3 regions of the Acidovorax sp. GW835-FHT14B10 genome follow, and region 1 is predicted to be linked to each of the others. Evidence: riboswitches for the same ligand, from Rfam matches in the RefSeq annotation. Region 1 holds a riboswitch; each other region holds the start of a gene.
What was found. A riboswitch is a leader RNA that binds a small molecule or an ion and turns the genes downstream of it on or off. The one in region 1 is predicted to bind glycine.
Positions count from the first base shown of each region.

Region 2: linked by a shared signal. The riboswitch ahead of AC1Q5S_RS15350 (penicillin-binding protein 1A) and the one ahead of gcvT (glycine cleavage system aminomethyltransferase GcvT) in region 1 are both predicted to bind glycine.
Region 3: linked by a shared signal. The riboswitch ahead of AC1Q5S_RS05985 (D-amino acid dehydrogenase) and the one ahead of gcvT (glycine cleavage system aminomethyltransferase GcvT) in region 1 are both predicted to bind glycine.

Region 1 covers NZ_JBXAGC010000033.1:36,244-39,513, reverse strand. Annotated here, with positions in the region: gene gcvH (glycine cleavage system protein GcvH) at 1-251, opposite strand, end outside; gene gcvT (glycine cleavage system aminomethyltransferase GcvT) at 459-1,592, opposite strand; glycine riboswitch at 1,637-1,759, opposite strand; glycine riboswitch at 1,773-1,871, opposite strand; gene AC1Q5S_RS19450 (TRAP transporter large permease) at 1,882-3,159, opposite strand; gene AC1Q5S_RS19445 (TRAP transporter small permease) at 3,156-3,270, opposite strand, start outside.
Region 2 covers NZ_JBXAGC010000020.1:7,809-11,078, reverse strand. Annotated here, with positions in the region: gene AC1Q5S_RS15355 (iron-containing alcohol dehydrogenase) at 1-1,008, shown strand, start outside; glycine riboswitch at 1,076-1,166, shown strand; glycine riboswitch at 1,174-1,266, shown strand; gene AC1Q5S_RS15350 (penicillin-binding protein 1A) at 1,327-3,270, shown strand, end outside.
Region 3 covers NZ_JBXAGC010000005.1:104,195-107,464, reverse strand. Annotated here, with positions in the region: gene AC1Q5S_RS05990 (2-keto-4-pentenoate hydratase) at 23-805, opposite strand; glycine riboswitch at 1,026-1,141, shown strand; gene AC1Q5S_RS05985 (D-amino acid dehydrogenase) at 1,234-2,553, shown strand; gene AC1Q5S_RS05980 (FIST signal transduction protein) at 2,743-3,270, opposite strand, start outside.

The DNA of each region.
Region 1 (3,270 bases):
GGGTCGGCACGCAGGGCTTCGTTCACTTCGACGATCTCGCCCGAGACCGGCATGTACACATCGGCCGCGGCTTTGACCGACTCGACCACGCCCGCCACGTCGCCCTGGGCAAACGTGGTGCCCACGGCGGGCAGGTCGACAAACACCACATCGCCCAGGGCATCCTGGGCATGCACGGTGATACCGACCACGGCCGAATTCGTGTCGGCGGCGTTGATCCATTCGTGGTCTTTGGAGAATTTGACGGTCATGGGAAAGCTCCTCAAGCAACTAAAAAAAGAAAGGAATCTGCAATGTAAGCGGATTAGCGAAGCCAGCGGCTACATGCCAAACTGCGGCCTTCGCTCTGTGCGCGGGCGCATACCAGTGCCACCGCGCAAGGGCCGCCCCGCCGCGCTGGAGGCGTCCCCCTTCCAGGGGGAAGGCGCCGCAGGTGACTCAGGGGGTAGGTCATTCCGTCAGCCGCGGAAGTAATTGGCAGGCACAAAAGGCATGGCGCGCACTTCCATGGGCACGGCCTTGCCGCGCACCATGGCATTCACCCGCGTGCCGATGGCGGCAAAGGCGGGAGCCACATAGCCCATGGCCACGGGTTCGTTCACCGTGGGGCCCAGCAGGCCGCTGGTCACTTCGCCAATCTTCTGGCCGTCGGTGCTCTGCAACTCGGTGTGCTCGCGCACGGGCACGCGCTCCAGCGCGACCAGGCCGACGCGTTTGCGCGCGAGGCTGGCGGGGTTGTCGAGCTGCGCCAGCACCTTGTCGGCCCCTGGGAAGCCGCCCGCGCGCGCGCCGCCGGTGCGGCGCACCTTCTGGATGGCCCAGTTGAGTGCCGCTTCGGGCGGGGTGGTGGTGGTGTCGAGGTCGTTGCCGTACAGGCACAGGCCGGCTTCCAGGCGCAGCGAGTTGCGCGCGCCCAGGCCGATGGGCTTGACTTCGGGCTGGGCCAGCAGGGCGCGTGCCAGGGTCTCGGCCTGGGCGGCGGGCACCGAGATCTCGAAGCCGTCTTCACCCGTGTAGCCGCTGCGGGTCACGAAGCAGTCGCAGCCTGCGATGGAAAAATCGCCACCCGTCATGAACACCAGCTTTTCAATGCCCGGAGCCAGGCGCGACAGGGCGGTGACGGCCTGGGGGCCCTGCAGCGCCAGGAGCGCGTGGTCGGGCATGGGCACGACGTCGCAGCGCTGACCGATGCGGGCCTGGATGTGCGCCATGTCACCCACCTTGCAGGCGCCGTTGACGATGACAAAGAGTTCGTTGTCGGCCACGCGGAAGAACATCAGGTCGTCGATGATGCCGCCCTCGTCGTTGAGCAGCAGGCCGTAGCGCTGCTTGCCCACGGGCAGGTCGATCACATCGACGGGCACCAGGCTCTCGAACGCGGCGGCGGCATCGGGGCCGACGAGCTTCAGCTGGCCCATGTGCGATACATCGAACAGCCCGGCGGCCTGGCGTGTGTGCAGGTGCTCGGCCATCAGGCCTGCAGGGTACTGCACGGGCATGGAATAGCTGGCAAACGGCACCATGCGGGCGCCCAGTTCAATGTGCAGGGCGTTCAGGGGCGTGGCGAGCAGGGCGGTGGCAGGTGCGGACATAAGAGCTCCAGGGCAAATGGGGGGCGTGGCACGAATGCCACGCGATTTGCCCTGCTGTCCGCTTTACCTGAGAGATTCACCGCGGCGCCCTGGCTGGCCGCGCGGCTTGCTCCTTCGGTGGATGGCCTGCACCTGCAGTGCGGACATCTCTCTCCAGCAAGGGAACGCCCGCATCGCTGCGGGCGGCTGCCAGTCCTTTTGCCTGAGCGTTCGGCTGCTGCCTGCGCCTTCGGCGGCCCTTTTGCATGGTGCTGCGGGGCTCTCTCCTGACAATCGGGCGATTCTACCGTTACTTGGCGTACACCAGATCGCGCAGGAACAGCGAAAGCGAGGGCATGTAAGTGATGACCATCAGGCATACCAGGATCACGCCGACGAACGGCAGCAGATGCTTGACGATGCGGTCCAGCGAGATGCGCGCCACCGTGCAGGCCGCAAACAGGTTCACGCCAAAGGGCGGCGTGATCATGCCCAAAGCGAGGTTCACCACCATGATCAGGCCGAAGTGCACCGGGTCCACGCCGAAGTGCATGGCCACGGGTGCCAGGATGGGCGCCAGCACGATGATGGCCGCGCTGGTCTCGATGAACATGCCGATCAAGAACAGCGCGGCGTTCACGCCCAGTAAGAACAGGGCAGGGGATTGCAGCACCGCCTCCAGCCAGCGGCCAATGGCATCGGGCACGCCGGCGCGCGTGATGAGGAAGGCAAACAGCCCGGCGTTGGCAATGATGAACATGATCACCGCCGACGAGAGGGCCGACTTGCGCAGGATGGCGAAGAGGTCCGCCAGGCGGATCTCGCGGTAGATCACCACGCCCACCACCAGCGCATAGAACACGGCCACGGCCGAGGCCTCGGTGGGCGTGAACACGCCGCCATAGATGCCGCCCAGGATGATCACGGGCATCAGCAGCGCCCAGCCGGCTTGCAGCGTGGCACGGCCCATGGGCATGCGGCCGTCGCCATCGTTCTTGCCCCAGCCCTTCCACTTGCAGTACCCCCACACGAAAAGCATCAGTGCGGTACTGATCAGCAGGCCGGGGCCAAAGCCGGCGATGAACAGCTCGCCAATCGACACCTCGGCACTCACGCCGTACAGGATGAGCGGAATGGAAGGCGGGATGATCACGCCCAGCTCGGCGCTGGTGGCCTGCAGGGCGGCCGCGTAGCTGGTGGGGTAGCCGTGCTTGATGAGCGCCGGGACCAGGATGGCGCCAATGGCGAACGTGGTGGCCACCGACGAGCCCGACACGGCGGCAAAGATCATGCAGGTGAGCACGCAGGTCATGGGCAGGCCACCCTGCACGCCGCCCACGATGCTCTTGGCGAATTCGACCAGGCGGCGCGAGATGCCGCCGGTTTCCATGAGGTTGCCCGCCAGGATGAAGAAGGGAATGGCGGCCAGCGGAAACTTGTTGATCGAGGCGAACATCTCCTTGACGGAAATGAGCATGTTCGCGTTGGACGCCTGGATGCCCAGGATGGACGCAAGGCCGATGGAAACGGCCACGGAAACGGTGAGTGCAAAGCACAGCACCATGGTGGAAATCATCACGGCGCTCATTGGGCTGTCTCCAGTTCCATGCGCAGGGGGTCGATGAGGTTGCCGATGATGCCGACGACGCAGAAAAGGCCGCCCACCGGCATGGCCAGATAGGCCCAGAACATCGAAACC
Region 2 (3,270 bases), on a different contig from region 1:
GCCGCGCTGGGCGAACGGCAGCACGCCACCTTCCGCGGCATCGAACCCAACCCGAGCTTCGAAACTTCGATGCAGGCCGTCGAGCAGACCCGCGCCGGCGGGTTCGACTTTCTGCTGGCCGTGGGGGGTGGTTCGGTGATCGATGCCACCAAGTTCATCGCCGCTGCCGTGCACTTTGAGGGCGATGCCTGGGCCATCCTCGAAAAGCGCGGCCGCAACATCACGCGGGCCGTGCCGTTTGGCGCCGTGCTCACGCTGCCCGCCACGGGCTCGGAGATGAACAACGGCGGCGTGATCACGCACCGGGGCAAGGGGGCCAAGCTGTCCTTCAGCAGCGTGCACAGCTACCCCAGGTTCTCGGTGCTCGACCCCACCAAGACCTACACGCTGCCGCCGCAGCAACTGGCCAACGGCGTGGTCGACGCTTTCGTGCACACGGTGGAGCAGTACCTGACCTATCCGGTCAACGCACCCGTGCAGGACCGCTTTGCCGAGGGCATTTTGCAGACGCTGATCGAGATCGGCCCGCGCTTGCTGACCGCACCCGAGCCTGTGTACGACGACCGCGCCAACCTCATGTGGGCCGCCACCATGGCGCTCAATGGCCTGATCGGCGCCGGCGTGCCGCAGGACTGGGCCACGCACATGATCGGGCACGAACTCACCGCGCTGCACGGCATCGACCATGCCCGCACGCTGGCGATTGTGCTGCCCGCGCTGCTGAATGAGCGCCGTGGCCCGAAGCGCGCCAAGCTGCTGCAGTATGGCGAGCGCGTGTGGGGCATCGCCAGCGGCACGGATGACGAGCGCATCACCGCCGCCATCGAGCGCACGCGCGCCTTCTTTGAAAGCATGGGCATCGCCACGCGCCTGTCGGGCTATGGCCTGGGCGCGGAGGTGGTGGACACCGTGGTGGCCCAGCTCGAAGCGCATGGCATGGTGCAGCTGGGCGAGCAGCGCGAGATCACGCCCGCCGTGAGCCGCCGCATCCTTGCAGCCGCGCTGTAACCGGACGGGGGGGCTGGATATTGACCTTTTGAACGGGGCTGGTTTTGGCGGGTGATTTACAGTGAGCGCCTATCCTGCGGGAGAGAGGGGCGCGATCCGCCTCCGCCGAAGGCGCAAACTCCCATCATCGCTCAGGCAAACCGGACCGCAGGAGACCATCGCCGACTGGAGAGAGGCCGCCGCCCTGCGCAACGCAGGCGGGGGCCCACCGAAGGGGCAGGCTGCCCAGGCAGCCGAAACTCTCAGGTAAAAGGACAGGGGGAGCGGCGCCGCAGGCCCGTCATGGCACGGGTCCTGCCCTAGCCAGAGTTCCCCCTGATGCACCCATCGTCGCCTGTTGCCGCACCTGCCCCTTCGCCCAAAAAGCACCCGATCCTGAAGTTTCTCGCGGGTTTTTTCCTGGGGCTGACCGTGGCAGGCAGCGCGGGCGGGGCCTATGTGCTGCACATGGTGTGGCAGCAGCTGCCAGAGGTGGACCACCTGGCCGACTACGATCCCATGCTGCCGATGCGCATCTATGCCAGGGACGGCACGCTGCTGGCGGAATATGGCGAGGAGCGCCGGGAATTCGTGCCGATAGGACAGATCCCGCTGCAGGTGCGCCAGGCGCTGCTGGCCATCGAAGATGCCCGCTTTTATGAGCATGGCGCGGTGGACTTCACCGGACTGGCGCGCGCTGCGCTGCGCAATGTGGTATCGGGGGAGCATGTCCAGGGTGCCAGCACCATCACGATGCAGGTGGCGCGGGTGTTCTTTCTGAGCCGCGTCAAAACCTACAGCCGCAAGCTCATGGAAATCTTGCTGGCCTACAAGCTCGAAGCCACCTACAGCAAGGACAAGATCCTGGAGCTGTACATGAACCAGATCTATCTGGGCGAGCGTGCCTACGGCTTTGCGGCTGCGGCATCGGTGTACTTCGACAAGACACTGGACGAGCTGACGGTGGCCGAAGCCGCCGTGCTGGCCGGACTGCCCAAGGCGCCGTCGGCGTACAACCCCGTTGTGAACCGCGAGCGCGCCATCATCCGCCAGCAGTACATCCTGCAGCGCATGCACGCACTGGGCTACCTGGATGCGCCCGCCTACCAGGAGGCGCGGGCACAGGCACTGACGCTGCGAACGCAATACCGTTCCATCGAGCCGGCCGCCGCCTTTGCCGTGGAACAGGCCCGCAAGATGGTGCTGGAGCAGTATGGCGAAGACGCGTATGCGCTGGGCCTGGATGTCGTCACCACCCTCAGCGTTCCCGCGCAGCGCGCGGCCACGCGTGCGCTGCGCGCGGGCATTCTGGGTGCGCAGGATGCCCGTGGCTATGCCGGCCCCGAGGGGCGCATCCAGGGCGCAGTTCCGGGTGATATGCCGGCCGCTGACCCCCGCGCCCTGCGCGCCGCGCTGGCGCCCTACCGCGACAGCGGGGAACTGCGTGCCGCCCTGGTGCATGCGGCGTCCGAGGCCGAGGGCATTGCCGCATGGCTGCGCGATGGCACGCCGGTGCGGATACCGCGCAGCCGGCTCAACGCCAGCGCGCGTGCCGCCCTGAAGCCCGATGCGCCCGCGCGGCGGCGCATTGCGCCGGGCGCGGTGATTCGCGTCGTGGCCGATGCCCGTGAAAGGTGGGATCTGGGCCAGTTGCCGGGCATGGAGGGCGCGCTGGTCTCCATGGACACGGAAACCGGCGACATTCTGGCGCTCACGGGGGGCTTCGACTACGCCTTCAACCAGTTCGACCACGCCGTGCAGGCCTTTCGCCAGCCGGGCTCGACCTTCAAGCCGTTCATCTTTTCGGCGGCGCTGGAGAAAGGCTATGCCCCGGGCACCTTGATCGACGATACGCAGCGTGTGGTGACCCCTGCCGCCCGCGGCCGCCCCGCCTGGAGCCCGCGCAACTACGGCGGCAACTACGAGGGCTTCATCACCGCACGGCGCGGCCTGGTGCGCTCCAAGAACCTGGTGGCCGTCAACCTGATGGACGCGGCCGGGGTTCAGTACGTGCAGGAGTTCGCCACCCGCTTTGGATTCTTGCCCGAACGCAATCCACCCCGGTTGCCGCTGGCCCTGGGGGCGGGCGCCATCACGCCGCTGCAGCTGACGCAGGCCTATGCCGTGTTTGCCAACGGCGGCACCCTGGTGCAGCCCCGGCTGATCCACCAGGTGAGCGAGCGCGGCGGCGCGGTGCTGTACGCAGCGAACGCGCCATCGCCCCGTGCGACCGTGGTGTCCGAGCGCAATGCCTTCGTGCTGGACAGCATGCTGCGCGACGTG
Region 3 (3,270 bases), on a different contig from region 1:
CACGGAGGGTTTGGAAAAGGAATCAGACCAGGTGCAGCTCGGCGCGGCCCAGGCCCGGGAAGTCGGCCACCACCACCGTGCCCGGCGCCACCAGGACGGTGCCGGTGCACGAGCCCGTGGTCACCCACTGGCCCGCGCGCAGGCCGCCCAGGCTGCGCGCGCCCTCGTTGGCCAGCCACACCAGCAGCCGCAGCGGCTCGCCCGCCGGGTTGCCCCAGGCGGCGCGCTCTACGGCCACCGTGCCGTTGACGGACAGACTCACCGGCTGCACCAGGGGCTGCACCGCAGCCACGTTGGCCGACCCCGAACCCACCATCAATGCGCCATGGCAGGCCTGGTCGGCCAGGCGGCTGAACTCACCCTGCTGGGCCCAGGCGGCAAAGCGCGTGTCGCACACCTCGATGGCGGCGCGCACCGATGCCATGGCCGCCAGCACCTCGGCCGGGCTGTAGGGCGCGGTGCGCTCGGGCAGGTCGGCGCCCAGCTCGTACACCAGCTCTGCCTCGACCCCCATCACGGCAAAGCCTGCGGCAGGCAAATGCACGGCCTGCCCGGTTGACGCGACCGCCACCGAATCGCGGGTGAGCGCCGCGCGCGCGGGCAGCGCCTGGGGCGATGCGGCGCCCACCTTCCAGCCCGCGATCTCGCCGCGCTCGCGCACCACGGCGTCCTGCACGGCATAGGCCTGGGCCACATTGCACGGGCGCAGGGCGGCGGGCAGATCGAGCGGCCGGGGCATGCGCCCCTGGCGCGCCATGGTGAGCAAGGCCGCGCTGGCAAAGGGATCAAAGGCGGTATCAGACATGGCAGGCATCCTGGGGGGTAAAGCTTGGCGGATTATGGCGAGGCACCGGTTTCAGCGCCTTTCCAGCATCAGCAACGATTGCCATCCATTAGCGCGCACAGACCCCTTTTTGCGCCGCAGTGCCGCCTAGAATCGGCCTCGCAGGAGAGTCAGCGGCACCGTCCGCTTCACCGAAGGCGCAAACTCCCATACACGCTCAGGTTCCGTACTGCACCATTCAACAAAGCCGTCTGGAGAGCCGCCACGACCTACATGCGTGGCGCACCGAAGGAGCAAACCACGCGCCATGCCGGCGATGCGGTGAATCTCTCAGGTACCAAGGACAGGGGGAGCGGCAGCTTGGCAGACGCGCCGGCTGCACGCTATTTAATCAATAGCATCTACCGAACGCCTGTCAAGCGCCAGAGCCCAGAAAGGCTTTGAAAATCATGCGCGTGATCGTTTTGGGTGCCGGCCTGCTCGGCGTGACTTTGGCGTATTTCCTGCAGCAACTCGGCCATGAGGTCACGGTGATCGACCGCCAGGGCGCGCCCGGTGCCGAGACCAGCTTTGCCAACGGTGGCCAGATCTCGGTGAGCCATGCCGAGCCCTGGGCCAACCCCAGTGCGCCGCTCAAGGTGCTGCAGTGGCTGGGTCAGGAAGATGCACCGCTCTTGTTCCGCCTGCGCGCCGACATGCGCCAGTGGCTGTGGGGCCTGCAGTTCTTGCGCAACTGCACCCCGGCGCGCACGCGCCACAACATCGAGCAGATCGTGCGCCTGGGCACCTACAGCCGCAGCGTGCTGCAGCAGCTGCGCGCGGCCACCGGCATCGCGTACGACCAGCGCACACAGGGCATCCTGCACTTCTATACCAACGCCAGGGAGTTCGACGGCGCACTGGCCCCGGCTGAGCAGATGCGCCAGCTCGGCTGCGAGCGCCAGGTCATCAGCGCCGACGAGGCCGTGCGCATCGAGCCAGCCCTCGCCCATATCCGCCCGCAACTGGCCGGCGCCACTTACACGGCCGAGGACGAGTCGGGCGATGCCAACCAGTTCACCCGCGAACTGGCCCGGCTGTGCGCGGCGGCGGGCGTGCAATTTCGCCTGGGCCACCACATCACGGCGCTGCGCGAGGCCGGTGGCCACATCGACCATGTGGAGCTGACCAACGCCGAGGGCCGCTTCGAGCGCGTGCGCGGCGACGCCTTCGTGCTGGCCATGGGCTCGTTCAGCCCGCTGTTGGCGCAGCCGCTGGGCATTCGCCTGCCCATCTACCCGGCCAAGGGCTATTCGGTGACCATGCCGGTCAAGGATGCGTCGATGGCCCACGGGGTGAGCCTGACGGATGACGAGTTCAAGCTGGTGTTCTCGCGCTACACCAGCGAGCGCGGCGGCGACCGGCTGCGCATTGCCGGCACGGCGGAATTGAACGGCTATGACCGCAACCTGAACCCGATGCGCTGCGAGGCCATCGTGCGCCGCGTGGAGCAGCTCTTTCCCGGCGCGGGCGATGCCAGCCAGGCCCAGTTCTGGACCGGCCTGCGCCCCGCCACGCCCAGCAACGTGCCGCTGATCGGCAAGACCAAGGTGGCCAACCTGTTCCTCAACACCGGCCACGGCACGCTGGGCTGGACGCACGCCTGCGGCTCGGGCAAGGCGCTGGCCGACATCGTGAGCGGCCGCGTGCCCGAGGTGGATTTTGCGTTTCAGGGAATGGCCGCGGGGTGTGCCTCCCCTGCGCTGGTACCGGCAGCCAGGAGGGCCTGACCCCGGGAACCGGTTGCCATCACCGGTTTCCGCCCGGAACGCGGGAAAGCGCCGAGGCGCCGCCCCCGTGCCCGTGACATACGCCACCACCATGGCGCGCAGCGGCACGCCGTGGGATGCCTGCGGCCTGCCAGCGGAAGGCGGTTGAGCACGACCACGCCCCCCAAACAAAGCAAGCTGGAGGAGCCCTCAGGCGCTGACGAACACCGTCAGCACACCGGTGTAGCCATACAGATGGTGGTGTGCGATTTCGCCGCCCGCAAAAAAACCTGTCAACGGCACATCGCCCAGCGCATGCCGCACGATCTGCAACTCGGCGCTGGGCCCGCCAAAGTGCGGGCCACCCCGACCCGAGCAACTCACATAGATGGCGCCCCGGATGGACCGGGCCGCGGGGCTGGCCGCCGCCGGTGCCGCGCTGCCAGGCGCCTGGCGCAAACCCTCCTGCGCTTCGCTGGCCTGCGGTGCCGGCTCTGTTTCTTCCGGCGACAGCTCCTCGCGGATTTCCGCGCAGATGCGCATCAGGTCGGCGCGGGCCGCGGCCACGTTGCGCTGGCAAAACGCCAGGTGCATGCCGGGCTCCACATGGTCGGCCAGCGCCACCCCCCGGCGCGCACCATCGAGGCCCACGATATGGCGCACCCGGGTGTCCGTGCCAAAGTGGCCGGTGTGCTGCGCCCCCTGCGGCTGTTCGCCGGCATCGACCAGCCCCGCCAG